One region of the Streptomyces sp. NBC_00727 genome, then DNA from elsewhere that is predicted to be linked to it. Evidence: riboswitches for the same ligand, from Rfam matches in the RefSeq annotation. Region 1 holds a riboswitch; each other region holds the start of a gene.
What was found. A riboswitch is a leader RNA that binds a small molecule or an ion and turns the genes downstream of it on or off. The one in region 1 is predicted to bind cyclic di-AMP.
Positions count from the first base shown of each region.

Region 1 (7,151 bases):
GCGGGGTCGGCGTGCGCGGCTCCCGGCAGCACGGCGGCGGTCGCGGCCCCGGCGAAGGCGAGGGTCGCCGCGGTGCGGGCCGCGGAGCCGGTGGTGAGGCGCTGCCTGGGTTTGCGATGCGCTGCCACGAGGGCGGGCGTCCTTCCGTGCGACTGCCCGGCGGGGTCTACCGGCGGGCTCCTTCGGTGGTCCGGAGAGGACGGCGCCTGGGCCGGCCACCGGGAAGGGACGCTAATCCGAGGTCACGGAAAGGTGTCGTTATGGCGGTTATTGCCCGCTCTTGGCGTGGCATTGTCACTGAACGACCGCGTGTGAGGCGTGAGTGACAGGAAAAATTGCCGCACATACCGGCAAAGAGTGCATTCATCATTCAAGCGGCCCGTAGGGGGCCACCCTGCCCACGAGGGGCCGGAACCCCCGGGGCTAGGGTGCGGAACCATGCGCGTACTCATCGATTTCGTCGTCGCCCTGCACATCATCGGCATCGCCGCCCTGCTCGGCGGCTTCCTCGGCCAGATGAAGGCGATGAAGGCCGGCACCGCCCGGTTCGTCCCCGGCATGCTGCACGGCGCGCTGACCATGCTGGTCACCGGAGTCGCCCTCGTGGGACTCGACCAGGCCGACGACCACCCCGTGAACAACGTAAAGATCGGGATCAAGCTGCTGATCCTGGTCGTCATCCTCGGGCTCGTCTACGTCAAGCGGGACGAGGAGAAGGTCGAGAAGGGCCTCTTCGCGGCGGTCGGCGCCCTGACCATGGCGAACATCTTCATCGCCACGCTCTGGACCTGAGCGGCGGCACGGCGGCCGGCCCGCGCGCGGGCCGGCCTCTTCCCGGTCAGGCCGGGCGCACACTCCCGTAGATCGGCATGTAGTAGATCGACTCCTCGCGCACATTCGCCCCGGGCTTCGGCGCGTGGATCATCATCCCGTCGCCCTTGTAGATCCCGACGTGGCTGATGTCGTCGTAGAAGAACACCAGGTCACCGGGTTGCAGGTCGTCCGTGGCGATCCGCGTCCCGACGTTCACCTGGTCCCAGGTGGTACGCGGGATGTCGACGCCCGCCGCCTTCCAGGCCGCCTGCGTCAGCCCCGAGCAGTCGTACGAGGCGGGGCCGGTCGCCCCCCAGACGTACGGCTTGCCGATCTGGGCGCGGGCGAACGCGAGGACCTTCTCCGCCTTCGTCGAGGCGCTGCTGCCGGAGCCCGAACCCGAACCCGAGCCCGTGCCCGAGTCCGAGCCGGAGCCCGCCCCCGTCTCCGTGCCGCTGCCGCCCGCGTCCTTGGCCTTGCGCGCGGCCTCCTTCTTGGCGGCGGCCTGCTTCTTCGCCAGCTCCTCCGCCTTGCGCTTGGCCTCCGCCTCCTTCTTGCGCTCCAGCTCCGCCAGCCGTGCCTTCTCCTCGGCGGTCAGCTTCGACAGCAGCGTCCGGGCCTCGGTCAGCTTCGTCTGGACGTTCTGCTTGCTGGTGCGCAGCGCGGTCTGCGACTCGGTGAGCGTCTCCAGGCTCTTCACGGCCTCGGTCCGCTGCTTCGACGCCTTCGCCTGCTGCGTACGGAACTCGGTGACCGCCTGCTGCTGGCGCTCGGCCATCCGGTCCATGAGGTGGGTCTGGTCGAAGAACGACTGCGGGTCGTCGGCCAGGAAGAAGGTCGCGGTCGGCGCGAGGGTGCCGTCGCGGTACTGGGCGGCGGCGTAGTTGCCCAGCGTCCTGCGGGCGTCGTTCAGCTTCGCGGTGCGCTTGGCCACGTCGTCCAGCAGCGTGTCGACCTCGGTCTTCTGCTCGGCCGTGGCCTCCTTGGCCTGGTTGTACTTCTGGGTCGCGGTGCCCGCCTGCCGGTAGAGGTCGTCGACCCTCTTCTGGACTTCCTCGATGCTTGGCTTGGGCGCGGGCGCGGCCATCGCGCTCTGCGAGGACAGCAGGGTCACCGAGGCCAGCGCGGCCGAGGTGAGCCCGACGGCGGGGGCGGTGGCGCGCACCCGGGTGCGCGGTTTGCGATGCGACGCCAAGGCCGGCATCTCCTTCCGTGGACCGCCTACCGGGTTAGCTGTCGGGTTCGGGCGGAACGGAAGGCTGCCCTACGGTCCAGTGGGGGCGGACCGATTCACCCCGGTGATGCGTGTGGGTCCCCGGTTCCGGGCGGGCCCGGATTCGGCGTGGAGGCACGTTCGGCGTGGGTCGCCTTGGGGGTACGGGCCGTCCGAACGAGCACGCTAGCCAACTCATGGGGCCGCTGTGAAGGTTGGTGTTCGATATGCCCGATACATTTTCGTGACCTTTTCGGAGCGGGACTCGCTGTCAGTGGAGAGCTTTAGACTCGGACAGCGATGAGCAGCCTCTTTGACGACAGTTTCCTGGCCGGCCTCCAGCACGAGGAGGAAGGGCCCCCGCCGCCCCCCGAGGACTCCGCACCCGAAGCGGTGCCGGAGGACCTTTTCGCGGGGGTGTTCGACGGGCCCCCGCCGCCCCGCGACGCGTACTACCGCGATGGTGCGCACCGACCGGTCATCGACCCCGAGGCGCTGCTCGACGGGCTGAACACCGAGCAGCGCGCCGCCGTCGTGCACGCCGGGTCGCCCCTGCTCATCGTCGCCGGCGCCGGCTCCGGCAAGACCCGGGTGCTCACCCACCGCATCGCCCACCTGCTGGCCGAGCGGGGCGTGCACCCCGGCCAGATCCTGGCGATCACCTTCACCAACAAGGCCGCCGGCGAGATGAAGGAGCGCGTCGAGCAGCTGGTCGGGCCCCGGGCCAACGCCATGTGGGTCATGACCTTCCACAGCGCCTGCGTCCGCATCCTGCGCCGCGAGTCGAAGAAGCTCGGCTTCACGTCCTCGTTCTCGATCTACGACGCGGCCGACTCCAAGCGGCTCATGGCCCTGGTCTGCCGCGACCTGGAGCTGGACCCCAAGCGCTACCCGCCGAAGTCCTTCACCGCCAAGGTCTCCAACCTCAAGAACGAGCTCATCGACGAGGAGACCTTCGCCGGCCAGGCTTCCGACGGCTTCGAGAAGACCCTGGCCCAGGCGTACGCGATGTACCAGGCCCGGCTGCGCGAGGCCAACGCGCTGGACTTCGACGACATCATCATGACGACGGTCCACCTGCTCCAGGCCTTCCCGGACGTCGCCGAGCACTACCGCCGCCGCTTCCGCCACGTCCTGGTCGACGAGTACCAGGACACCAACCACGCCCAGTACACCCTCGTACGGGAGCTGGTCGGCCCGGCCGGCCCCGAGGACGCGCCCGCCGAGCTGTGCGTGGTGGGTGACGCGGACCAGTCGATCTACGCCTTCCGGGGCGCGACCATCCGCAACATCCTCCAGTTCGAGGAGGACTACCCGGACGCGACGACGATCCTGCTGGAGCAGAACTACCGCTCCACCCAGACGATCCTGTCCGCCGCCAACGCGGTCATCGAGCGCAACGAGAGCCGGCGTCCCAAGAACCTCTGGACCAACGCCGGCACCGGCGCCCGCATCACGGGCTACGTCGCGGACACCGAGCACGACGAGGCCCAGTTCGTCGCCGAGGAGATCGACCGCCTCACCGACGCGGGCGACGCCAAGGCCGGCGACGTCGCCGTCTTCTACCGGACGAACGCGCAGTCCCGTGTCTTCGAGGAGATCTTCATCCGCGTCGGCCTGCCGTACAAGGTCGTCGGCGGCGTCCGCTTCTACGAGCGCAAGGAGGTCCGGGACGTCCTGGCCTACCTGCGGGTCCTCGCCAACCCGGAGGACACCGTCCCGCTCCGCCGCATCCTCAACGTCCCCAAACGCGGCATCGGCGACCGCGCCGAGGCGATGATCGACGCGCTCTCCCTGCGCGAGAAGATCACCTTCCCGCAGGCGCTGCGCCGCGTCGACGAGGCGTACGGCATGGCCGCCCGCTCCGCCAACGCCGTGAAGCGGTTCAACACGCTGATGGAGGAGCTTCGCACGATCGTCGAGTCCGGCGCGGGCCCCGCCGTGGTCCTGGAAGCGGTTCTGGAGCGTACGGGCTATCTCGCCGAGCTCCAGGCGTCCACCGACCCGCAGGACGAGACCCGCGTCGAGAACCTCCAGGAGCTCGCCGCCGTCGCCCTCGAGTTCGAGCAGGACCGGGGCGAGGAGGAGGGCGCGGGCACGCTCGCGGAGTTCCTGGAGAAGGTCGCGCTCGTCGCGGACTCCGACCAGATCCCCGACGAGGACACGGACGGCTCCGGCGTCATCACGCTCATGACCCTGCACACCGCGAAGGGCCTCGAATTCCCGGTCGTCTTCCTGACCGGCATGGAGGACGGCGTCTTCCCGCACATGCGGGCGCTCGGTCAGGTCAAGGAGCTGGAGGAGGAGCGCCGCCTCGCGTACGTCGGCATCACCCGCGCCCGCGAGCGCCTCTATCTGACCCGGGCCGCCATGCGCAGCGCCTGGGGCCAGCCCTCGTACAACCCGCCGTCGCGGTTCCTGGAGGAGATCCCGGACCAGCACCTGGACTGGAAGCGCAAGGGCCCGATGGCCGCCCCGGCGGGCCCCACCTCGGGGATCACCTCGTCGCTCTCCGCCTCCCGCGCCCGCTCCGGCCCCTCCGGCTTCGCGACCCGGCGCACCTCCGACAAGCCGACGATCACACTGGTCGCGGGCGACCGGGTCACGCACGACCAGTTCGGCCTCGGCACGGTGACGGCGGTCGAGGGCGTCGGCGACCAGGCGAAGGCCACGGTCGACTTCGGCGACGACCGCCCGAAGAAGCTGCTCCTTCGGTACGCGCCGGTGCAGAAGCTCTGAGAAACGAGCGGCGGCCGGAGCCCCCGAGGCCCCGGCCGCCGTAGTCGTTCGCGCTGCTCAGGTCGGGTCGACCCCGTGGCTGCGCAGCCACGGCAGCGGGTTGATCGCCGCGCCGCCGCCGGGCCGCACCTCGAAGTGCATGTGCGGACCGGTCGAGTTCCCGGAGTTTCCCGAGTACGCGATGACGTCGCCGGCCTTGACCTGGCCCGAGCGGATACGGGTGCTGCTGAGGTGGCAGTACCAGGTCTCCGTGCCGTCGGCCATGGTCACGATCGCCATGTTGCCGTAGGCGCTGTTGTACTGCGTGCGGACCGTGCCGTCGGTCGCGGCCATCACCGGGGTGCCGTACTGGACCGGGAAGTCGATGCCCGTGTGCACGGACATCCAGTTGACGCCCGCCTGGCCGAAGTACGCGCTCAGCCCGTGCTGCTTGACCGGCAGCACGAACTTGGGGCGCAGGGCCTCCTTGCGGGCGGCCTCCTGGTCGCGCTTCTTCTTCTCGGCCGCCTGCCGCGCCTTCAGGTCGATGCGTTCCTGGGTACGGCTCGCGCGGTCCGCGAAGTTCTCCGCGTCGGCGCTGAGGTTGGCGAGCTGGGTGTCCAGCGCGTTGTTGGCCGCGACCGGCTTGACCGTGCCGGGGTCGGCGGCGGCCATGGTGGTGGCCGCGTCCTTCTGCGTCTCGTCCCCGCCCATGCCGCTCACGGAGGCGGCGGCGATCCCCGCCACGCTCATCACGCAGGCGGACGGAACGGCGACGGTGAGGAGTGCGGAGCGCTTCGCGGGGGTACGCCTGCGGCTGCGGCCCCCGGCGCGGACGGCGGGCCGGGCGGCGTCGCGGCGGGCCCCGGCCGGGGCGGGATCGGAGTGCTCGGTGTCCACGGCGTCGGGCTCGGCGTCCGGCTCGGGATGACCGCCGGCCTCGTCACCGCTCTCAGCGGCGGTGCGGTAGGGCTCGTACGGGTCGTGGTCGTAGGAGCCGGCGTGGTCGTACGCCCCGTAGCTCTCGTACGGCTCCGCCGGTGCCGGCTGTTCGGCTTCGTTCGAGGCGGCCGGGCTTTGCACATTTTGCTCTTCGTGCCCGGGCGTGGCGCCGGTGTTCCAGGCGGTGGCGTCGTACACGCCGGTGTCGTACGAGGCCGTGTCCTCGGACGGCCACGCGGTCGCGGCGGTCCAGGTGGTGGTGTCCCACTGGCCGGAGGTGTCCGGCGCGCCGCCCTGGGACGGGATGCCGGGGGCGTAGCCCTCCGTCGGCAGCCAGGTCGTGGTGGTGTCGTACTGCGGCGTTCCGTCGTACTGGGTCACGTCGTACTGCGGGTGCTGCTGCGCCTGGTCGGCGTAGGCCGGGTAGCCGTCGTAGTGGCCGGCCGCGAGGGTCTGGTGCGCGCCCGTGTCCCACTGGGTGGAGTCGTACGAGCCGCTGTAGTCGGCCTGTCCGCCGGTGTACGGGAGGCCGTAGCCGCCGCTGGTGTCGTACGAGGCGTCGTAGGCGCCGGGAAGGGAGCCGAAGAGCGGGTCACTGTCGAAGCTGCCCGTGGGGTGGCCGTCGTATCCGGCATACCCGGCGGCGTGGGGGTGCTGGTCGTTCACCAACTTCTCTCTCGCCTCGGCAGCAGGACCCGTCCGGGGCGTGGGGGCCCCGGGGCTAAGCAGTGGCCGCGACTGTACCCGGCGGTATCCGCCGTCGACAATCTTCGACGGCGCCGCCGGGCTCGGGAATCCGGGCAATCGGCCGTCTTTCGGCGGAGCCCGCACAGACCCTTGGCTCTATGTTCGAAATCTGTTCGGATTTAGGCGGCGGATGCGGGACCGGTGGCTCCGGAGGCCCCCTGGGCCGGGTCCGCCGCGTCCAGCGCCTGGCGTACGGCGGCCGCCACCGCCGGGTGCACCGGCAGCGCGAGATGCCCGATGCCGGTGACGCGTACGTTGACCGCGTCGAGGTCCGGGTGGTCGACGCAGGCCGCCTCGGCGGGGACGATCACCCGGTCGAGTTCGCTCCAGAAGCTGACGAACCGGGTACGGCAGCCGGGCGCGGGCAGCCGCAGCTCCTCGATGGGGGCCGACCCCTCGCGCATCTGGCGCACGATGGGCAGCGCTCCGGCCAGCGGGGCGACGGACGTGCCGGCGTGCGGTGTGCCCAGCGTGACCAGGGTGCGGACCCGGTGGTCACCGGCCAGTCGCTGCACGTAGTAGCGGGCGATGAGCCCGCCGAGGCTGTGCCCCACGATGTCGACCCGGCGGTGTCCCGTGCGGACGCAGATCTCCTCGATGTGCCGGTCCAGCAGCTCGGCGGCCGTACGGATGTCGCTGGTCAGCGGGGAGTAGTTGAGCGACTCCAGATGGCGCCAGCCGTGCCGGGCCAGCGAACGGCGCAGCAGGACGAAGACCG
Region 1 covers NZ_CP108981.1:4,390,392-4,397,542, forward strand. The annotation lists gene OG242_RS19960 (NlpC/P60 family protein) at 1-128, opposite strand, end outside; gene OG242_RS19965 (hypothetical protein) at 439-792, shown strand; gene OG242_RS19970 (NlpC/P60 family protein) at 839-2,017, opposite strand; cyclic di-AMP (ydaO/yuaA leader) riboswitch at 2,016-2,166, opposite strand; gene pcrA (DNA helicase PcrA) at 2,327-4,765, shown strand; gene OG242_RS19980 (peptidoglycan DD-metalloendopeptidase family protein) at 4,823-6,352, opposite strand; gene OG242_RS19985 (esterase/lipase family protein) at 6,553-7,151, opposite strand, start outside.

Region 2 (7,151 bases), 1.1 Mb from region 1:
CGCGCTGCCCCCGATCATGGGCGGCCAGCTGCGCGAGGAGGTCCGCGAGGAGGTGCCGGCACGCGCCCTGATGGCCGCTTACCGGCTGCCCCACGACGGCACCCGCGAGTGCGACGCGGCGGACCTCGCCCTGACCGTGCTGGGCGGCGGCGAGTCCTCCCGCCTGCACAACCGCCTGGTCCGGCGCGACCGTACGGCGGTGGCTGCCGGGTTCGGACTGCTCCGGCTCGCCGGCGCGCCCTCCCTGGGCTGGCTGGACGTCAAGACGTCGGGCGGCGTCGAGGTGGCCGAGATCGAGACCGCGGTCGACGAGGAGCTGGCCCGGTTCGCCGAGGAAGGCCCTACGCCCGAGGAGATGGAGCGCGCCCAGGCCCAGTTGGAGCGTGAGTGGCTCGACCGGCTCGGCACGGTCTCGGGCCGCGCCGACGAACTGTGCAGGTACGCGGTGCTGTTCGGCGATCCCCAGCTCGCGCTGACCGCCGTGAACCGGGTCCTCGACATCACCGCCGAGGAGGTCAAGGCGGCCGCGCGGGCCCAGCTGCGGCCCGACAACCGGGCGGTCCTGGTCTACGAACCGGTCGAGCCCGCCGAAGAGGCCGAGGCCGCCACCGACACCGACGCGCACGAAGGGGCGGACCAGTGACCGACGCTGCCGCGACTGAAGTTTCGATGCAGTACCACCCCCAGCCCGCTCCCGGCGTGGCGCGCCCCTGGGCCTTCCCCGCGCCCGAGCGCGGCTCTCTGCCCAACGGGCTGACCGTGCTGCGCTGCCACCGCCCCGGCCAGCAGGTCATCGCTGTGGAGATCTTCATCGACGCCCCGCTGGACGCCGAGCCCGAGGGCCTGGACGGCGTGGCCACGATCATGTCCCGCGCCCTGTCCGAGGGCACCGACAAGCAGAGTGCCGAGGAGTTCGCCGCCGAGCTGGAGCGGTGCGGCGCGACCCTCGACGCCCATGCCGACCACCCCGGCGTCCGGGTGTCCCTGGAGGTCCCGGCCTCCCGGCTGGCCAAGGCGCTCGGCCTGGTCGCCGAGGCGCTGCGGGCACCGGCCTTCGCGGACAGCGAGATCGAGCGGCTGGTGCGCAACCGGCTGGACGAGATCCCGCACGAGCAGGCCAACCCGGCCCGCCGCGCGGCAAAGCAGCTCTCCAAGGAGCTGTTCCCGGCCACGGCCCGCATGTCGCGCCCGCGCCTGGGCACCGAGAAGACCATCGAGCGCATCGACACCGCGGCCGTGCGCGCCTTCTACGATGCGCACATCCGCCCGTCCGCCGCGACCGCCGTGGTCGTCGGCGACCTCACCGGCATCGACCTGGACGCCCTGCTCGCCGAGACCCTCGGTGACTGGTCCGGGAACACCGCCGAGCCCCGCCCCGCCCCGCCGATCACGGCCGACGACACCGGCCGCGTGATCATCGTGAACCGCCCGGGTGCGGTGCAGACCCAGCTGCTGATCGGCCGCATCGGCGCCGACCGCCACGACAGCGTGTGGCCGGCCCAGGTCCTCGGGACCTACTGCCTGGGCGGCACGCTCACCTCCCGGCTCGACCGGGTCCTGCGCGAGGAGAAGGGCTACACCTACGGCGTGCGGGCCTTCGCCCAGGTGCTCCGCTCCAGCGCCGCGGACTCCGCCTCGGGCGCGACGGGCGCCGCGATGCTGGCCATCAGCGGCTCCGTGGACACCGAGTCCACCGGCCCGGCCCTGGACGACCTCTGGAAGGTCCTGCGGACGCTGGCCGCCGAGGGCCTGACGGACGCCGAGCGCGAGACGGCCGTGCAGAACCTCGTGGGGGTGGCGCCGCTGAAGTTCGAGACGGCCGCCTCCGTCGCGGGCACCCTCGCCGACCAGGTGGAGCAGCACCTTCCGGACGACTATCAGGCGACGCTGTACGCCCGCCTCGCCGAGACCGGCACGGTGGAGGCGACCGCGGCCGCGGTCAACGCCTTCCCGGTGGACCGGCTGGTCACGGTCCTGGTCGGCGACGCCTCCCGCATCGAGGAGCCGGTCCGGGCCCTCGGGATCGGTGAGGTGTCGGTCGTCACCGGCTGACCGGTCACTTCGCCCCTCGGACGGGCAACGGGGAGGCTCCGGCGCGTGGTTGCGCCGGAGCCTCCCCGCATGACTGGACCCGTTTGCCCTCTATGTGGCTGATTTGAGCGCTATATGATGATTCGCCCTGTGGGATGCGCTACAAAACCCCGTGCCCGTTTGGTGACGGGAAGTCCGGCCGCTTAGCGTCGGGTCCGCTGTCCGCCACTCGTACGCCGCATCCGTGACGTACCGGGCAGCCATCGCCGAGTCCCCGTCCGGCGCGAGCCCGGGGAGCCGGGGACCCACGCAGTCCCTGGGGTGAATCGGATGCCGGCGCCCCCCGGGGCGAGGCGTCCGTAGGAGACCTTCCTGCTCCGAACCCGTCAGCTAACCCGGTAGGCGAGAAGGAAGGAAAGGACCAGCCACCCCATGGCGTTCACCCGTGCCACCGGGAAGCACCGTGCCCCGAGCCGTCTGACGCGTACCGGCGCCAAGGCCGTCGGCATCGCGACCCTCGCCACCACCGGCGTCGTCGGATCGCTGGCCTCACCGGCCCTCGCCGCCGACGCGGGAACGGCCCCCGCCGCCACCGAGACCGGGCTCTCCCAGATCCTCACCATCGAGAAGACCCTCGCCGACCGGATCGAGGCCCAGGCCGCCGCGCAGCAGCACCTCGCCGACGCCGCCGAGAAGAAGGCGGCCGCCAAGGCGAAGGCCGTGAAGAAGGCCGAGACCGCGAAGAAGCAGGCCGCCGCCAAGGCGGCGAAGGTCAAGGCGGCGGCCAAGGCGAAGGCCCAGGCCGCACGCGAGGCCTCCGGACGCGCCGGCCGCTCCATCACCCGCACCGCTCTGGGCGGCACCTACGGGCTCCCCGTCGCCGGCTCGTACGTGACCACCGGCTACAAGTCCAGCGGCTCGCTCTGGTCGTCCGGCAGCCACTCCGGCATCGACTTCCACGCCGCCTCCGGCAGCTCCGTCGTCGCCGTCGGCGCCGGTACGGTCGTCGAGGCGGGCTGGGGCGGGGCGTACGGCAACAACATCGTGCTCCGGATGACGGACGGCACGTACACCCAGTACGGCCACCTCTCGTCGATCGGCGTCTCCGTCGGCCAAGAGGTCGCGGCCGGCCGCCAGATCGGACTCTCCGGCTCCACCGGGAACTCCACCGGCCCGCACCTCCACTTCGAGGCCCGGACCACGCCCTCCTACGGCTCCGACATGGACCCGGTCGCCTACCTGCGCGCCCACGGCGTCACCGTCTGACCGTTCGCAGGCTCCCCGGCGAAGGCCCCGGCATCCCGCCGGGGCCTTCGCCGTACCCGTACCGCCCAGCCCGCCCCGCTCGGCCGTAACCAAAAGATATTCATGAATTCTCGCCCGGCATCGGAAATGCGAGCGCATTGCAATAGAGTCATGGCAGAGGTGTCGATCGGCCGCTGTTCGCGGGGATTGAGACGGAGGTTCGGACATGCGTGTTCCGGCGCATTCGGTATGCACGGCAATCCGTGACGACATCGTTTCCGGTGTTTTCGAACGCGGCAGCCGGCTCACCGAGGAGGTGCTCGCACGGCGTTACGGGGTCTCCCGCGTCCCGGTACGGGAAGCGCTGCGCACCCTGGAGTCCGAGGGCTTCGTCGTCACCCGGAGACACGCCGGGGCCTGCGTCGCCGAGCCGTCGGAGCAGGAGGCCGCCGATCTCCTGGAGGTCCGCAAGCTGCTGGAACCGCTGAGCGCCGCCCGCGCGGCCCAGCGCCGGACGGAGGCCCACCTCAAGGTGTTGCGCGGCCTGGTCCGGCTCGGCCAGGAGCGGGCCCGCCGGGGCGAGGGCGAGGACCTGCGCTCCCTCGCCGGCTGGTTCCACGAGACGCTGGCCCAGGCCTCGGGCAGCCCCGGCCTCATCGCCCTGCTCACCCAGCTGCGCCACAAGATCGCCTGGATGTACGCGGTCGACCAGCCGGCCCGCCCGGTCGAGGCGTGGGCGGAGCACGGGGCGCTCGTGGACGCCGTGGCGCGCGGCGACGCAGAGCGGGCGAGGGCCCTGGCCATGCAGCTCGCCGAACGCCAGGGCGCCGCGCACCGGCTGCGCCGCGCCGCCCGGCCCACCTCCGCCACCGTGCCCCGGGCCGGCCGCGTGAGGACTTCGCAACGTGCCGTAAACACCGCGAGCGGCCGGAATTAACAAAGGTCGCGTACAAATAAATAAGGGCCCGCGTAAAAACCGTAAAAGCGTCGCGGGTTATTCGGTCCGGTCGTCGCGTCGGCGCACATACGCAAAAGCCGCGGCGCCCCATGCAGGGGGCCGCGGCTTTGCCGCGAGAATTCCGGCGGTTGTGACCGCTCGGGCTCAGACGGTCTCCGGGAGCTCTTCCAGACCCTCGGCGACCAGCTTGGCCAGACGGTCCAGCGCGGCCTCGGCGTTGTCCGCCTCGGACGCGAGCACGATCTCCTCGCCACCCTGGGCGCCGAGGCCGAGCACCGCGAGCATGGAGGCCGCGTTCACCGGGTTGCCGTCCGCCTTGGCGATGGTGACGGGAACGCCGGAGGCCGTAGCGGCACGGACGAAGATGGAAGCGGGGCGGGCGTGCAGGCCCTCGGCCCAACCGACGTTTACGCGGCGCTCAGCCATGGTTCTGCCCTTCACGAATCAATGGTTGTCTAGACCAGTGTCTCATGTGGTGCGCGATGCTCCGGGGCCGACCCGCGGGCCCTCCCTAGGCCCGTGCCCACGGTCGTCCGGACACCCCAGACTGCCCCCGCCCCGGCGCCCCCGCGACCGGTGCGACGGCCGTAGGCTTGGCCCATGCAGCCCTCTCCGGAGCAGAGTCCGCATCACGCCTACCCCGATCACTGGGAGGCGGACGTGGTGCTCCGCGACGGCGGCACCGCGCGGATCAGGCCGATCACCACGGACGATGCCGAGCGCCTCGTCAGCTTCTACGAGCAGGTTTCCGACGAGTCGAAGTACTACCGCTTCTTCGCGCCCTACCCCCGGCTCTCCGCCAAGGACGTCCGCCGCTTCACCCATCACGACTACGTCGACAGGGTGGGCCTGGCCGTCACGGTGGGCGGCGAGTTCATCGCCACCGTCCGCTACGACCGGATCGACGCGACCGGCCGCCCCGCCTCGGCCCCCGCGGACGAGGCCGAGGTCGCCTTCCTCGTCCAGGACGCCCACCAGGGCCGGGGCGTGGCCTCCACCCTGCTCGAACACATCGCGGCCGTCGCCCGCGAGCGCGGCATCCGGCGCTTCGCCGCCGAGGTGCTGCCCGCCAACACCAAGATGATCAAGGTGTTCCGGGACGCGGGCTACACCCAGCGGCGCAGCTTCGAGGACGGCTCCGTCCACCTCACCCTGGACCTCGAACCCACCGCCGAGTCCCTCGCCGTCCAGCGCGCCCGTGAACAGCGCGCCGAGGCCAAGTCCGTGCAGCGGCTGCTCGCCCCCGGCTCCGTCGCCGTCATCGGAGCCGGCCGCAACCCCGGCGGCGTCGGCCGCACCGTCCTGCGCAACCTCCTCGGCGCGGGCTTCACCGGCCGTGTCCACGCGGTGAACAGCGCCCTCGAAGCCGGCCAGGACACCATCGACGGGGCCCCCGCGCACCGCTCCCTGGGCGAGATCGGCGAGCCGGTCGACCTCGCGGTCGTGGCTGTCCCCGCCGACCGGGTCCCGGAGGCCGTCGCGGACTGCGGCGAACACGGCGTCCAGGGGCTGGTCGTCCTCTCCGCCGGTTACGCCGAGTGGGGCGCCGAGGGCCGCGAGCGCCAGCGCGAACTGGTCCGCCAAGCCCGCTCGTACGGCATGCGGATCATCGGGCCCAACGCCTTCGGCATCATCAACAACTCCGAGGAGGTCCGGCTCAACGCCTCGCTCGCCCCGGAACGGCCCGCCTCCGGCCGCATCGGTCTGTTCACCCAGTCCGGCGCCATCGGCATCGCCCTGCTCTCCGGCCTCTACCGGCGCGGCGCGGGCCTCTCCACCTTCATCTCGGCCGGCAACCGCGCCGACATCTCCGGCAACGACTTCCTCCAGTACTGGCACGACGACCCGGACACCGACGTCGCCCTGCTCTACCTGGAGTCGCTGGGCAACCCCCGCAAGTTCACCCGGCTCGCCCGCCGCACCGCCGCCGTGAAGCCCGTGGTCGTGGTCAAGGGCGCCCGGCACAGCGGCTCCACCCCGCCCGGCCACGCCGTACCCATCAGCCGCATCCCCGACTCGACCGTCTCCGCGCTGATGCGGCAGGCGGGCGTCATCCGCGTCGACACGGTCACGGAGATGGTCGACGCCGGACTGCTCCTCGCCGACCAGCCGCTTCCCGCGGGCGGACGCGTCGCGATCCTCGGCAACTCCGAATCCCTCGGGCTCCTCACGTACGACGTCTGCCTGGCCGAGGGGCTGCGGCCGCGCCCGCCCATCGACCTCACCACGTCCGCGACCCCGCAGGACTTCCGGGACGCGCTGTCGGCCGCCCTGGCGGACGGGGGATGCGACGCCGTGATCGTCACGGCGATCCCCTGGGTGGGCGAGAACGGCGAGGCGGAACCGGGCGACGGCGAGGTCCTGGCCACCGCCCTGCACACGGCGGCCGCCGCCGGACCGGCCAAGCCGGTCGCCGTGGTGCACGTGGAGATCGGCGGCCTGGCGGAGGCGTTGTCCGCCGCCACCAGCACGGTGTCCCAGCAGCGCCCGGCCACGCAGCCCTTCGCGGCGGCGCAGGGGACGACGGCGGCCGGTGCGACGGGGGCGCCCGCCGCGTCGCCGAGCGCCCCGTACACCGGCGCCCCGGACACCGGCGCCCCGTACACCGGCGCCCCGGCGCCCAAGCCGTCCGGCGCCCGGGCGCCCAAGCCGTCCGCCGCCACGAACGCTGCTGCTCCGACACCGACGTTCCCCGCTACGAACGGCGCGTTCCGAACGCACGTGCCGACCACAGCCCCGCCGTCCGGCGCCGCACAGCCCGTCGGCGCGGACGGCACCTCTGCCCCGGACGGCACCCCCGAGGCCCCCGGCGTCCCCCAGAACGCCCCCCGCATCGGTCGCATCCCCGCCTACCCCGCTGCCGAGCGCGCCGTGCGGGCGCTCGCCGAGGCCGTGCGGTACGCGCAGTGGCGGCGCC
Region 2 covers NZ_CP108981.1:5,515,953-5,523,103, forward strand. The annotation lists gene OG242_RS25035 (M16 family metallopeptidase) at 1-643, shown strand, start outside; gene OG242_RS25040 (M16 family metallopeptidase) at 670-2,052, shown strand; cyclic di-AMP (ydaO/yuaA leader) riboswitch at 2,286-2,450, shown strand; gene OG242_RS25045 (M23 family metallopeptidase) at 2,464-3,297, shown strand; gene OG242_RS25050 (GntR family transcriptional regulator) at 3,503-4,213, shown strand; gene OG242_RS25055 (HPr family phosphocarrier protein) at 4,379-4,660, opposite strand; gene OG242_RS25060 (GNAT family N-acetyltransferase) at 4,835-7,151, shown strand, end outside.
Region 2: another riboswitch for cyclic di-AMP. It lies ahead of OG242_RS25045 (M23 family metallopeptidase); the one in region 1 lies ahead of OG242_RS19970 (NlpC/P60 family protein).

Region 3 (7,151 bases), 3.7 Mb from region 1:
CAGGTCCTCCTTGCCGCCGAAGTAGCGGTAGACCGCACCCGCCGACAGGCCGACCTCCCCCAGCACGTCCTGCATCGAGGTGCCGTGGAAGCCGTCGCGGGCGAAGCAGCGCGCGGCGCCGTCGAGAATCTGCCGGCGGCGGGCGTCGAGGTGCTCCTGGGATACACGGGCCATGCACCCAAGTTAAAACGAACATTCATTCTTGACAAGGAAGCGGCAGCGGCGCGACAGTGGCAGAGTCATAAAACGAACGATCATTCTCTTTGAATCGAGGCATGACCCATGTCCCTCACCCCGAACCGCCGCATGGTGGGGGTCGTCCTGCTGGTGCCGGTGGTGGTGACCCTCGCCCTGTGGGCCTTCGCGTGGCCCGCCGCCCGAACGGCCCCGCGCGACCTGCCCATCGGGATCGCCGGGTCCGCACCGGCCGCGGACCGCCTCCAGCAGCGGTTCGAGGAGCGCGACGGCGCCTTCGAGATCCACCGCTACGACTCCGGGGCCGCGGCCCGGGACGCGATCGAGGACCGTACCGTGTATGGCGCGGTCGTCGTCTCCGAGAAGGGCCCCGCACTGCTGACGGCGAGCGCGGCCGGCCCCGTGGTCGCCCAGCTGCTGCACGAGGCCGTGAGCGCCGGGGCCCCGGTCGGCACGGCCGTACCGGTCACGGACGTGGTGGCCGCCCCCGCCGCCGACCCCAGGGGCGCGGTGCTCAGTTCGAGCATCTTGCCGCTGGCCATCGCCGGGGTCGCCGCGGGTGCGGCCGTGACCCTGCTCCGGCTGCGGGGCGCACGGGCCGGGGCCGCGCTGCTGGGCGTGGCCGTCGCGGTGGGGCTCCTGGCCACCGCGGTCACGGACAGCTGGCTCGGCGCCCTCACCGGCGACTGGTGGAGCGAGGCCGGGGCCATCGCCCTGACCGTGCTCGCCATCGGCGCGCCGGTCGCGGGGCTCGCCGCCCTGATCGGGACTCCCGGCATCGGCCTCGGCGCCCTGCTCATGGTGCTCCTGGGCAACTCGTTCTCCGGGGTGACCAGCGCGCCCGAGCTGCTCCCCCGGCCCATCGGCACGATCGGCCAGCTGCTGCCGCCGGGGGCGAGCGGGTCGCTGCTGCGGTCGGTCTCCTTCTTCGACGGCGCCGCGGCGGGCGGCGCGGCCCTGACGCTCGGCGTGTGGGCGGTGCTCGGACTGGCCGCCGTCCTCATCGGCGGCCGCCGCGGGACCGCCGCGCCGGACAGCGCACCGACCACGGCCGCTCGGGAGCCCGCACTCGCCGGCTGATCCGCGCACGCCCGCACAGCAACGCGAAGCGCCCCCGTCCCGACGGACGGGGGCGCTTCGCCGAGTACGGAGGTTCAGTCATCCCGGCCGTGGTGCCCGCGGTGCTCGGCGGCGATGCCGAAACGCTGCCGTTCGCCGGCAGCGGACGCGGTGGAGCCGATCGAGGAGACCGAGCTGATCACGTGCTCCTGCTCCGCCGCCTCCTCCTTTGCACCCGGGCCGTTCCGCCGAGCAGATCGCCGAGGACACCGAGCGCGACCTCGTCCTGGACGCGGAGGGAGCCCTGGCCCACGGGATCGTCGACCACGTCGTGCGGAGCCGCGTCCCGGTGCCGCCGCGCTCCGTGCGGTGAACCCGTGGTGCAGCCGCCGGAGTTCCCACCGCTGCCCGCGCTGACCCGGGCCGAGAGCGAGTTCATCGACCTCTATCTGCACGTCGTCGACCAGGTGGGCCGGATCAACCCGGCCCGCGGCGACGACACGCACACGGCGCTGCGGGCGGCCCAGGCGCTCGCCTCGCACGCGGCGGCCCTGCGGGACGCCCTGGCGGTGATGCACCGGCGCGGTGAAACCCGCATCCACAGCACCACGTTGACCCGGGCGCTCCGGGCGCTGGACGGGGAGCGGCGGGCGGGGCGGGTCACCCTCCCGCCGGATCCCCCGAGTTGACGCGCCCGGTCATGACACGCCCGACGGACGCACCGGATTTCCTCGCTCGTTCGGCGTAGGCGTTCCCTCTCACGAGCGACGGTCCGATTTGCCTTTTCCTGATGCGCGTGGGGCGGATTCCCTCGCGACACCGCTGGTACCGGCAGGACTCCGGGGGCGGGCCGGGGCGGTCGGACGGCCCGTGTCCACCTGAACGGACCATCCGTGACGGTCTTCACTTATGGCCGTTTCACCTCGGAAATCCGGCACGAGGTGAGTCAAGATCCCTGGGACGACAAGCCCCCGCCGCCGCGGCGGGGCGGTCCGGGCGGACGCCGAGTCCTGCCGCCGTCCGGATGCCTGGTCGACAGGAGTGGATCGGCAGGAGTGGAGGACCCGAGCACTACGGGACCGCCGGATGTCCGGCTGTCCCTCGGGGTGAAGCCGCCGTGCGCGGCCGGGCAACTTCGCCAGCCCGAACCCGACAGGTCATCCTTCACAGGCGGCTGACGAAGGGTTGCGCATGAGTGCGCAGGTTCATGTCCCGTCTCTGCTCGCCCGGGCCACGACGGCCTCGGCCATGACTCTCGCCGCCGTCGGCGGCACGCTGTTCGTCCCCGGTGCCGCGACCGAGGCGCATGCCGCCGGCCATGCGATGAAGGCGCTGAAGATCGCGGCGTCGAAGAAGGGGGCGCCCTATCGATGGGGCGCCACCGGGCCCAGCAGCTTCGACTGTTCCGGGCTGACGCTCTACTCGTTCAAGAGGGCCGGCAAGAAACTCCCCCGGACGGCCCAGCAGCAGTACAACAGGACCAGGCACATCTCGGCGTCCAAGCGGCAACGAGGTGACCTGGTCTTCTTCCATTCCGGGAGCAGTGTCTACCACGTCGGCATCTACGCCGGCAGCGGGAAGATCTGGCACTCGCCGAAGACCGGCGCCGTGGTCCGCCTGGAGAAGATCTGGACCAGGAGCGTCCTGTACGGCCGGGTGAGCTGACGCGGGCCCGGCCGGCCTCAGGGCTGGAGGGGGACCTGCCACGGAAGTGCCACCCAGACGGTCTTGCCGCCGTCGGCGGTGGGTGTGACGGTCAGCCGGCCGCCGTACTCCTTGGCCAGTGAGCGGATGATGACCATGCCACGCCCGTTGTCCTGCTGGACGGCGGCGGGCAGCCGCTGGGGCCTGCGGGGATGACTGTCCGTCACGCCGAGGCGCAGCTGCTCCTCCCGTTCGAGACGCAGGTCGACCGTGAAGGTGGGCGACTGCCCGAAGGTGTGCAGGACGGCGTTGGTGGCCAGCTCCGAGATGATGAGGCGCACGGTGTCGGCGGTCTCCGTGTCGTCGGGCAGGCCCCACTCCGCCAGCACCCGGGCGACGTACTTCCGGGCCGCGGAGACCGAGACCGGCTCGCTCGGCAGAGTGACACGTGCTTCCTGATGGTCTGCCATGGCGAGCCGTCCCTTTCCCACCCGGTACCGGCCCGCCGAGCGGTCCGGTTGTGCTTCGCGCCAGATTGCCACCGATGCTGCCCCCCGCGGCGGCGATCCACCAAGATATGCATATATCTGTCGCTCAAACCGGTGAACTCTCCCCGCCCGGCCCCGCTCGGGCGCCACACTGTCCCCTCGGCAGCCAGTGGAGGGAGCCATCAGATGCAGCACGGCCCAGCGGTGCGGCGCCGCAAGCTCGGCGAGGAGCTGCGGAGCCTGCGCCAGGCGTCGGGGCTCACGAGCCGGGAGGCCGCGGGACTGCTCGGCTGGCACCAGTCGAAGGTGAGCAGGATCGAGACAGGTGTCAGCGGGGTGCGGCCGGATGACGTGAACCGGCTGCTGGACGCGTACGGGATGGACGATCCGAAGCTGCGCGAGGTCCTGGGCGCGCTCGCCGGTTCGGCGGGCGGCGGCGGGGCCGGCTGGTGGCACGCGTACCGGGGTCTCATCCCGCCGCAGTACCGCGACTTCATCAGCCTGGAGTCACAGGCGCGCACCGCCCGCACGCTGGAGACCTCCGTGGTGCCGGGCCTGTTGCAGACGGCCGACTACGCCCGTGCGGTGACCCGGGCCTCCCTCGACGGGCTGCCGTCCGGTCAGCTGGACTCGCTGGTCGAGGTGCGGCTGACCCGGCAGGGGGTGCTGCGGAGCGATCCGCCGCTGCGGCTGAGCGCCGTGCTCGACGAGGCGGTGGTGCGTCGGGAGGTCGGTGGCCGAAGGGTGATGCGCGAGCAGCTGCGCCATCTCGCACGGGTGGCACAACTGCCCCACGTGCAACTCCAGTTACTCCCGTTCTCGGTCGGCGGGTATGTGAGCCTCACCAGCCCTTTCGTTATCTTCTCCTTTCCGACCGCTTCCGACCTTGACGTGGTCGTTCTTGACCACTTGACGAGTAGCCTCTATCTGGAACGGAAAGAAGACCTTGCGGCGTACAGCTCGGCCTTCCGAACCCTTCAGACACACGCGCTGTCGCCGGAGCACACGCTGGACCTGATCGCCGCGATCGACCGCGACGATCGGTGACCCCCCACCGCCCGGAGGAAGCGTCATGCCCGATCGCCTCGCTCAGTACGCCTTACGGTGGCGGCGCAGCAGCCGCAGCACAGGGATGAACAACTGCGTGGAGACCGCGCCGCTGGGGAGCGGACGGCTGCTGGCCGTGCGCGACTCCAAGGATGTGGCCAGGACACCCCTGGAGTTCTCAGCCCCGGCCTGGACGTCCTTCGTCTCCGGCCTGAAACGCTGACGCGGACCGCGCCTCAGTTCCGGGGCGCGGTCTGCCGCACCGTCGCCACCGCCCGCGCGACCTGCTCGTCCGTCAGGTCACCGCGGGCGGTGAGCCGCAGCCGGGAGATGCCGTCGGGCACGGACGGCGGCCGGAAGCAGCCGACCGCCACCCCGGCCGTACGGCAGTCGGCGGCCCAGCGGACGGCGGCCTCGGGCGAGGGCGCCCGCACCGAGACGACCGCCGCGTCGGGCCGCACCGCGGTCAGCCCGGCCGCCGTCAGCCCCTCGTACAGCGCGGTGGCGACCGTACGCGCCCTGAGCGCGCGTTCCGGTTCGCGGCGCAGCAGCCGTAGTGCGCCCAGGGCCGCGCCGGCGGCCGCCGGAGCGAGTCCGGTGTCGAAGATGAACGTACGGGCGGTGTTGACCAGGTGCTCGATGACCCGGGCCGGTCCGAGGACCGCGCCGCCCTGGCTGCCCAGCGACTTGGAGAGGGTGAGCGTGGCGACCACGTCCTCGTCGCCCGCGAGGCCCGCCGCGGCGAGCGCGCCGCGCCCGCCGTCGCCCAGCACGCCGAGCCCGTGCGCGTCGTCCACGAGGAGCGCCGCGTTCTCCGCCCGGCAGACGGCGGCCAGTGCGCCCAGCGGCGCGGCGTCGCCGTCCACGGAGAACACCGAGTCGGTGACGGCCAGCTTCCGCCCGTCGTGCCCGCGCAGGGTCTTGCGGAAGGCATCCGGGTCGGCGTGCGGGACGACGCCGGTCTCGGCCCGGGAGAGCCGGCAGCCGTCGACGATGGAGGCGTGGTTGCCCGCGTCCGACGCGATGAGGGCGCCGCGCCCGGTGAGAGCGGTGAGGGCCGCGAGGTTGGCGGCGTAACCGGAGGAGAGGACGAGCGCGGCCTCGAAGCCGCAGAACGCGGCGAGTTCGCGTTCGAGTTCCGCGTGAAGCGCGGTCGAGCCCGTGACGAGACGGGAGCCGGTCGCCCCGCCGCCCCAGCGGCGCGCCGCGTCGGCGGCGGCTGAGGTCACCTCGGGGTGCCGGGTCAGGCCGAGGTAGTCGTTGCTCGCGAGGTCCAGCGGCTCCGCGTCGGCGTCCCGGGGCCGCAGCCTGCGGACGAGCCCCGCGTCCGCGCGCCGGCGTGCCTCTTCGTCGATCCAGTCGAACGGGGTGGCGGGCATGGGCGATCCCTCTTGTAGGCAGCCCACAGACCCTAACCGCGGTCACTCGAAGGCACGGTGTGGCAATGCACACACCCCCCGTGAGCTCTGTTGTCCGGTTCCTCCTTGGCTCCGGGCGGTGCGGTGCGTCAGGATCGTCGCCATGGACCTCCTGAACACGCTGGTGGACAAGGGGCTGCGGCGCGAGCTGCCGACCCGCGAAGAAGCGCTCGCCGTACTGGCGACCCCGGACGACCAACTGCTCGACGTGGTGGCCGCGGCCGGCAAGGTGCGCCGTCAGTGGTTCGGGCGGCGGGTGAAGCTCAACTATCTGGTGAACCTGAAGTCCGGGCTCTGCCCCGAGGACTGCTCGTACTGTTCGCAGCGGCTCGGCTCCAAGGCCGAGATCCTCAAGTACACCTGGCTGAAGCCCGAGGAGGCGTCGAAGGCGGCGGCCGCCGGGGTGGCCGGCGGCGCCAAGCGCGTCTGCCTGGTGGCCAGCGGCCGGGGCCCGACGGACCGGGACGTCGACCGGGTCTCGAAGACCATCGAGGCCATCAAGGACGAGAACGAGGGCGTCGAGGTGTGCGCGTGCCTCGGTCTGCTGTCCGAGGGGCAGGCCGACCGGCTGCGCACGGCGGGCGCCGACGCGTACAACCACAACCTCAACACGTCCGAGGGGACGTACGGGGAGATCACGACCACCCACACCTACGCCGACCGTGTCGACACGGTGCACCAGGCGCAGGCGGCCGGTCTCTCCGCGTGCTCCGGGCTGATCGCGGGCATGGGCGAGAGCGACGCCGATCTGGTCGACGTGGTCTTCTCGCTGCGCGAGCTGGACCCGGACTCGGTGCCGGTCAACTTCCTGATCCCGTTCGAGGGGACGCCGCTCGCCAAGGAGTGGAACCTGACGCCGCAGCGGTGTCTGCGCATCCTGGCGATGGTGCGGTTCGTCTGCCCGGACGTGGAGGTGCGGCTCGCGGGCGGGCGCGAGGTCCATCTGCGCTCGATGCAGCCGCTCGCCCTCAACCTGGTCAACTCGATCTTCCTGGGCGACTACCTGACCAGTGAGGGCCAGGCGGGCCAGGCGGACCTGGACATGATCGCGGACGCCGGTTTCGAGGTGGAGGGTGCGGGTACGACGACGCTCCCCCGGCACCGCGCGGACGCGGCGGCCGGCTGCGGCTCGCACGCGGGCAGCTGCGCCTCGGAGCCGGAGAGCTGCGGTTCGCACGCGGAGGGCTGCGGGCCCTGCGGCGAGGCGCCGGAGGCGGAGGCCGTTCCCACCGCCGAGGTGCCGGAAGCCCAGGTGCCGGGTGCCCGTACTGATCTGGTGGCGGTCCGCCGCCGTGGCGCG
Region 3 covers NZ_CP108981.1:699,600-706,750, forward strand. The annotation lists gene OG242_RS02980 (TetR/AcrR family transcriptional regulator) at 1-174, opposite strand, end outside; gene OG242_RS02985 (ABC transporter permease) at 283-1,275, shown strand; partial or broken gene OG242_RS02990 (prevent-host-death protein) at 1,350-1,484, opposite strand; gene OG242_RS02995 (ATP-dependent Clp protease proteolytic subunit) at 1,484-1,627, shown strand; gene OG242_RS03000 (hypothetical protein) at 1,635-1,943, shown strand; cyclic di-AMP (ydaO/yuaA leader) riboswitch at 2,246-2,442, shown strand; gene OG242_RS03005 (C40 family peptidase) at 2,446-2,919, shown strand; gene OG242_RS03010 (ATP-binding protein) at 2,937-3,368, opposite strand; gene OG242_RS03015 (helix-turn-helix domain-containing protein) at 3,573-4,433, shown strand; gene OG242_RS03020 (DUF397 domain-containing protein) at 4,459-4,656, shown strand; gene OG242_RS03025 (8-amino-7-oxononanoate synthase) at 4,670-5,812, opposite strand; gene bioB (biotin synthase BioB) at 5,955-7,151, shown strand, end outside.
Region 3: another riboswitch for cyclic di-AMP. It lies ahead of OG242_RS03005 (C40 family peptidase); the one in region 1 lies ahead of OG242_RS19970 (NlpC/P60 family protein).

Region 4 (7,151 bases), 1.7 Mb from region 1:
CGGTCCGTTCCGCGAGTGACCCCGCTCACCCCCGCCGTGACCCTTCCGGAGCAGAAGTCGGGCCCAGGGTGGCCAATCTCTTGTGAAGAAGTTCACGAAGTTGGTGTCAGGTCAGCCGGAAAGCCGCTCCACCAGGCACATCCCGCCCACTCAAAGGTGCGGGCGGGATGACGCATGAGCACTCCGCCCCGGCCTGACGTCAGGCCAGGGACCAGGCGATTCCATCCAGAATGTCGTGTTCGCTCACCACGACCTCGCGCGCCCCGGTCCGCTCCATCACGGCCTGCAGGATCAGCGCCCCGGACGCGATCACGTCGACCCGCCCCGGGTGCATGGCGCCGATCGCCGCGCGCTCCGCATGGGTCGAGGCCAGGAGGCGCGCGGTGATCTCCCGGACCTGCTCCAGGGAGACGCGGGAGTGGTGGATCGCCGCGGAGTCGTACTCCTCCAGGCCCAGCGCGATGGCGGCCACCGTGGTGACCGTTCCCGCGAGGCCGACGAGCGTCGCCGCCGAGGTGATCGGGACGGTCTCCTGGGCCAGGTCCAGGGCGGCGGCCACGTCGGCACGGATCGCCTCGGCCCCCCCGGGGGAGGGCGGGTCGCTGACGACGCCGTCGCGTACGAGGTGGCGCTCGGTCATCCGGACGCAGCCGATGTCCACGGACCGGGCGGCCCGCACCCGGTCGTCGCCCACCACGAACTCGGTGGAGCCGCCGCCGATGTCCACGACCAGGTACGGCTTCGCCAGGTCGTCGCGCCCGGTCAGCTCCTTGGTCGCCCCGTCGAACGAGAACGCGGCCTCCTGGTCCCCGCTGATCACCTCGGGCTCGACGCCCAGGATGTCCCGCACCCCGCGCACGAAGTCGTCCCGGTTCTCCGCGTCCCGCGAGGCGGAGGTGGCGACGAAGCGGACCTTCTCGGCGCCGTGCTCCGCGATCACCGCCGCGTAGTCCCGGCAGGCGGCGAACGTACGCTCCAGCGCCTCCGGGGCGAGCCGGCCGGTCCGGTCGACGCCCTGCCCCAGCCGGACGATCTCCATCCGCCGGGCGAACTCGACGAGCTCCCCCGTAACGGGATCGGCGTCCGCGACCAGCAGACGGATCGAGTTGGTACCGCAGTCGATGGCGGCCACGCGCGTCATGTCGCCGCCCCTCAGCCCTCGTCCGTACCCTGCTCGCCGCACGGCGACACGCACGGCCCCTTGCGCCACCACTCCGGAAGCATCGCGATCGCCTCGTCGCCCAGCGGGTTGACCCCGGGGCCGGCCGCCAGCGAGTGCCCGACGAGCACGTGCAGGCACTTCACCCGGTCCGGCATGCCGCCGGCGCTCGGGAAGCCCTCCAGGACCTCGATGGCGTCGCGCCGCGCGATGTAGTCCTCGTGCGCCGCCCGGTAGGCCGCCGCGAGCTCCGGGTCCTGGCCCAGGCGCTCGGTCATCTCCCTCATGACCCCGTTCGCCTCCAGCGTGCCGATCGCGGACGCGGCACGCGGGCACGTCAGGTAGTACGTCGTCGGGAACGGCGTGCCGTCCTCCAGCCGGGGCTGCGTCTCGACCACGTCCGGGTTGCCGCACGGACAGCGGTGCGCGATGGCGCGCAGCCCGCGCGGCGGGCGGCCCAGCTGCTGCCGGAACGCGGCGATGTCCGCCTCGGTGGGGACGGTGGACTCGGTCTGGGGAGGGGGCGTTTCCATGCCTGCCTAGGGATCTGATCGGACTGCTCGAACCGCGGGTTCTGCAGAGGTACGGAGGTGGGGACGGGCGTCAGCCGCGGTCGGCGCTGTCGACGCCGTCCCACAGGTTGGAGTGCCACGGCCGGTCCGTGCCGGACGGCTTCCCGTTGCGCTCCTCGGCCGCGTCGGGGTCGACCACGGTGAAGCCGGTCTCCCCCGGAAGAAGGTAGTGCAGGTGCTCGCGGGCCAGCCTCTTGATGTACGCGTCGTCCTGGAGCCGGGCCTTCTCGTCCCGCAGCTCCTCGGTGCGCGCCTCGGCCTCCCGCGCCAGCCGCCGCTGGTCGGCGATCTCGTCGCGCTGCGACACGTACTGACGCATCGGGTACGCGAGGGCGACGACCAGCGAGCAGACGACCAGGGCCAGGAAGGCGGCCCGGCCGGTGAGCCGGGAGCGGCGGGCCTGCCGGCGGTTCTGGGACCGGTAGACACGGGCGGCGGTCTGCTCACCGAGCAGCCGCAGCCGGGTCGCGGTGGAGAACCGGTCCCGGTCCTTCACGGCCATGTTCCCGCCTCCCCATCACGCACGTCCGTCCCCGCACACGGTACGGGACCGAGCGCGGGGACGGAGGGAGGCGGGGGGTACCCGAGGGGGCGTCAGCCCCGACGGGCCGTCGGCCCCGACGAGCCGTCAGCCCTTGAAGCGCGGGAACGCCGAGCGGCCCGCGTACACCGCGGCGTCGTCGAGGATCTCCTCGATGCGCAGCAGCTGGTTGTACTTGGCGACGCGGTCCGAGCGGGCCGGGGCACCGGTCTTGATCTGACCGCAGTTCACGGCGACCGCGAGGTCGGCGATCGTGACGTCCTCGGTCTCACCGGAACGGTGGGACATCATGCACTTGAAGCCGTTGCGCTGGGCCAGCTCCACGGCGTCCAGGGTCTCGGTCAGCGAACCGATCTGGTTGACCTTGACGAGCAGGGCGTTGGCGGAGCCCTCCTCGATGCCGCGGGCCAGGCGCTCCGGGTTGGTGACGAAGAGGTCGTCGCCGACGATCTGCACCTTGGCGCCGAGCTTGTCGGTGATGACCTTCCAGCCGGCCCAGTCGTCCTCGTACAGCGGGTCCTCGATGGAGACCAGCGGGTACGCGGAGACGAGCTCCTCGTAGTACTCGGTCATCTCGGCGGCCGAGCGGGACTTGCCCTCGAACTCGTAGGAGCCGTCCTTGTAGAACTCGGACGCGGCGACGTCGAGCGCGAGCGCGATGTCCTTGCCCGGGGCGTAGCCGGCCTCCTTGATGGCCTCGATGATGAGGTCGAGGGCGGCGCGGTTGGACTCCAGGTTCGGCGCGAAGCCGCCCTCGTCGCCGAGGCCGGTGGACAGGCCCTTGGTCTTCAGGACCTTCTTCAGCGTGTGGTAGACCTCGGCGCCCCAGCGCAGGGCCTCGGAGAACGACTCGGCGCCGATCGGCGCGATCATGAACTCCTGGATGTCCACGTTGGAGTCGGCGTGCGAGCCGCCGTTGAGGATGTTCATCATCGGAACGGGCAGCAGGTGCGCGTTCGGGCCGCCGAGGTAGCGGAAGAGCGGGAGGTCGCTGGCCTCGGAGGCGGCGTGGGCGACGGCGAGGGAGACGCCGAGGATGGCGTTGGCGCCGAGCGAGCCCTTGTTCTCCGTGGCGTCCAGGTCGAACATCGCCTGGTCGATGAGGCGCTGCTCGGTGGCGTCGTAACCGACGAGCTCCGGGCCGATCTGCTCGATCACGGCGAGGACGGCCTTCTCGACGCCCTTGCCCTGGTAGCGGTTGGGGTCGCCGTCGCGAAGCTCAATGGCCTCGAACGCGCCGGTGGAGGCGCCGGACGGAACAGCAGCACGACCGGTGCTGCCGTCGTCGAGGCCGACCTCGACCTCGACCGTGGGGTTGCCCCGGGAGTCGAGGATTTCCCGGGCTACGACGACGTCGATGGACGGCACGAGGCATCTCCTTCTGGGATATGACGCTGATTGTGCAGGGTCGCTTTGGCCTTGCGACAAGAGCCTAACCGGCCCGGCCGTCTGCGTCGGCCGACCGCCCGTCCCCTGGGACGAAAAAGGACCCGAGGACGGGCACACCGGGGCGAAATGCCAAATATTTACTGACCAGTAACTACAACAGTTGAACGATCAAGGGGTATCGGCACCCCTGATGCGGCGTGCCCCGGCCCGGCACGCACGGGGGGAGGTGCGCGCCGGGCCGGGGCGGCCTGAGCAGTCGGTGAGGAGGAACCGCGACTACTTCGTCAGGTGGAGCTGCTGACCCGGGTAGATCAGGTCGGCGTCCTGGACGATGTCCTTGTTCAGCTTGAACAGCTGCTCCCAGCCGCCCTTGACGTGGTGCGCGGCGGCGATCTTGCTCAGCGAGTCGCCGGTCACGACCTTGTACTCGCCGTCACCCTTGGCGACCTTCTGGCCGGTGGGGGTGGTGACCGTCTTCTTCGCGGCCTTCTTCGGGGCGTCCGAGCGGTCCGAGCGGTTGGTGGCGGGGGCCTCGGTGCGCTCGTCCTTCTTCGGGGCGGCCTCCTGCTTGGGGGCGGCCTCCTGCTTCGCGGAGCCGGAGCCGGTGTCGACGCCCGGGTCGACACCGTCGTTGGTCAGGTTGCCGGCACCGGCGCAGGCCCAGGCGCCCGGGCCCTGCATGTCGAGGAGCTTCTCGGCGGTGGCGATCTGCTGGGCCTTGGTGGCCAGGTCGGCGCGGGCCGCGTACTGCGTACCGCCGGCGGCGGCCCAGCTGGACTGGGAGAACTGCAGGCCGCCGTAGTAGCCGTTGCCGGTGTTGATCGACCAGTTGCCGCCGGACTCGCACTGGGCGACGGCGTCCCACGTGGCGACGGAGGCGGCGGAGGCGTTGGTGGCGCCCATCAGCGGGACGGCGACGGCGGCACCGGCGACACCGGCGAGCGTGGCGACACGGACGGCCTTGGACGGACGGCGGTGCTTGTTGCCCTTGCGGTTGAACAGCATCGAGTCTTCTCCTCACCGACGCCTGCGAGGTGAGCTGTCGGGTTCGGGCCAAGTGAGTTGCCCGGCCGCGCTGCTGGCGCGACTTCACCCCTAGCCGGTCCTGATGCGTCTCCCGACGATCCGGCCCAGCGCCTACCTGGGTCCCCCGCTCCTGCCTACGGCGCTTTCGCGTCTGTTCCCTTCGACCGACGGCAGGATTCGGCGTGACGGTCGACGGGGCCCGCGGTGCGAGCGGTTCTGACCGTAATCACACCCAACCCTCATATTCAAAGATGGACATACCGGATAATCATCCCGTAAGAGCATCCGATGAACCCTCATTTGCGCAGGTCGGAAGGGATGCGGCGGGACCTCCCGGACAAGAGCCGTCAGTTCACGCAAAGAGACCCATGTCTCACTCGGTCAAAAGTGGGACATGGGCCTCTTAAACCACCCAAAACTCAGGAGGCTCTCAGCTGCTCGCCGGCGCTTCTCACTGGGCGTCAGCCGGGGTCTCGCCCGTAGTGTCGGCCGGGGTCTCAGCCGGGGCGTCGGCCGCGGTGTCGGCCGCCGTGTCGGACAGGCCGAGGTCGAGGTTCTGGCCCGGCAGGATGAGGTCCGGGTCGGAGCCCACCTCGGCCTTGTTCGCCTCGTACAGCTCGGGCCAGCCGCCGGGCAGGTCCTGCGCGTCGGCGATGGCCGACAGGTTGTCGCCCGGCCGGACGGTGTACGTGTCACCACCCGGCTGCGCCGCGCCGTCGCGTGCCTCGCCGTCACCCCGCGAGGCGTGCCGGCCCGTGTCGCGGCCGCTGCCCGCCCCGGTGGTGTCGTCGGCGGCCGGGGCGCCCCGGTGCTTGCCGCCCGTCTCCCGCGCGCCGTCCGACGCGCCGGTGGAAGGGTCGGCGGACGGGTCGGCCGAGCCGGAGGGGTCCGTGGACGGGGTGGAGGACGGGTCGGCGGAGGGAGAGGCGTCGGCGCCCTTGTCCGCGTCCTTCTCCCCGCCCTTCTCGGCGCTCCTGCCCGCGTGCTTGCCGGTGCTCTTGCCGGCGTCCTCGTCCGTGGCCGTACCGCCGGCCGCCTCGTCCGCCGCCTCGTCCGAGGGGGTGGCCGTCGCACCCGACGAGGCGTCGTCCGCCGGGTCGGTGCCGAGCCCGGCGTCCAGACCCGAGTCCGCGCTGCGGGCGGGCTCGTCGGAGTCCTCGTCGCCCGGGTCGACGTCCGCCGCGCCCGCGCTCTTGCCGAGCCCGGAGATCACCGCACAGCTGGGCCACGCCTTCGGGCCCTTGGCGGCCAGGACCCGCTCGGCCACCGCGATCTGCTGCGAGCGGCTGGCGAGGTCGGCGCGCTCGGCGTAGGCCTCACCGCCGTACGCCTTCCACAGCTCGGGCGAGAACTGGAGGCCGCCGTAGTAGCCGTTGCCCAGGTCGGCGCTCCAGGTCCCGCCGCTCTCGCACTCGGCCACCCGGTCCCAGGTCGACGCGTCCGCCGCGTGCGCGCCCGCCGCGCCGAGCAGCGGGATGGCGATGGCCGAGCCGGTGACGCCGGCGGCGACGACGATGGCGGGTGCCTGACGAGGGCGACGGTGTCTGCCGTTCGCGGAGCCCATGGGAGTTGCCTTCCGTGTGACTGACAAGCGACTGGTGAGTCGAACGGTGAACCTAGCGGGAGTCGAACGTGAGTCACAAGTCGATGCAGCGCAGATCACGTGAAAGTCACAGAGTTGACAGAGTGTCACTTTCATTGGCCCGCACATGCCTCGCTCCACAGCCACGGAGAAGCGCCGCACCTGCCGCATCACAGCGCCGACCGGGCATCAAGAGCTTCTCCACGCCCTTGTACCGGCAGACCCTCACGCAGTTGAACGGTGACGGTGAGCTTCGGCAGCACCGAGTGCCTGTATGCCTCCACACCCCGGCAATCCGCCCCCAGAACGGCCATGATCTCCGGCCGGGCCCCCCGCTTCCACCAGAAGAGCCGGCGCTCCCTCATGGGGTTGATCCGACTCCAGGTGAGCGGCATCTCGACCCATGACAAGCCGCTCCGCAACCTGTGGAGCATGCCGGAGAACTGCACGCGGATGTCGTACTTCGAGACGAAGTGCTTCTTCGACTTCTCCGGGAGGAACCCGCGCAACATCGCCAGAACCGCCTCCCACTCCTCACCCGTCGGGTCGGGAGGCACCAGAGTCCCCGTCTCGTGATGCCACTCCCTGACCTCGCACCTGATGCCCGACCTGGCCGCCCTCCCCATCGCCCGGGGTGTGACACGGACGTCGAGGAAGTCGCACAGCTCCTTGCGTTCGTCCGGTGTCATGCTGTCGAGGCACTCGCGAGCACTGCTCGCGACGGCGGCAAGTTTCGTCGCCTGCCGCTGGTGATCCGCTTGTGTCCGCAACCATTGTTCGGCGACGTCCTTCTGCCTTCTGTACTCCTCCAGCTCCTGTTCCATCACCTTGAGCCCGGCCTTGAGAACAAGGGGATCGATGCCGGCCTCCAGGTATGCGGGC
Region 4 covers NZ_CP108981.1:2,681,288-2,688,438, forward strand. The annotation lists gene OG242_RS11935 (exopolyphosphatase) at 200-1,141, opposite strand; gene OG242_RS11940 (DUF501 domain-containing protein) at 1,153-1,692, opposite strand; gene OG242_RS11945 (septum formation initiator family protein) at 1,763-2,233, opposite strand; gene eno (phosphopyruvate hydratase) at 2,360-3,640, opposite strand; gene OG242_RS11955 (transglycosylase family protein) at 3,938-4,666, opposite strand; cyclic di-AMP (ydaO/yuaA leader) riboswitch at 4,671-4,839, opposite strand; gene OG242_RS11960 (transglycosylase family protein) at 5,139-6,251, opposite strand; gene OG242_RS11965 (hypothetical protein) at 6,440-7,151, opposite strand, start outside.
Region 4: another riboswitch for cyclic di-AMP. It lies ahead of OG242_RS11955 (transglycosylase family protein); the one in region 1 lies ahead of OG242_RS19970 (NlpC/P60 family protein).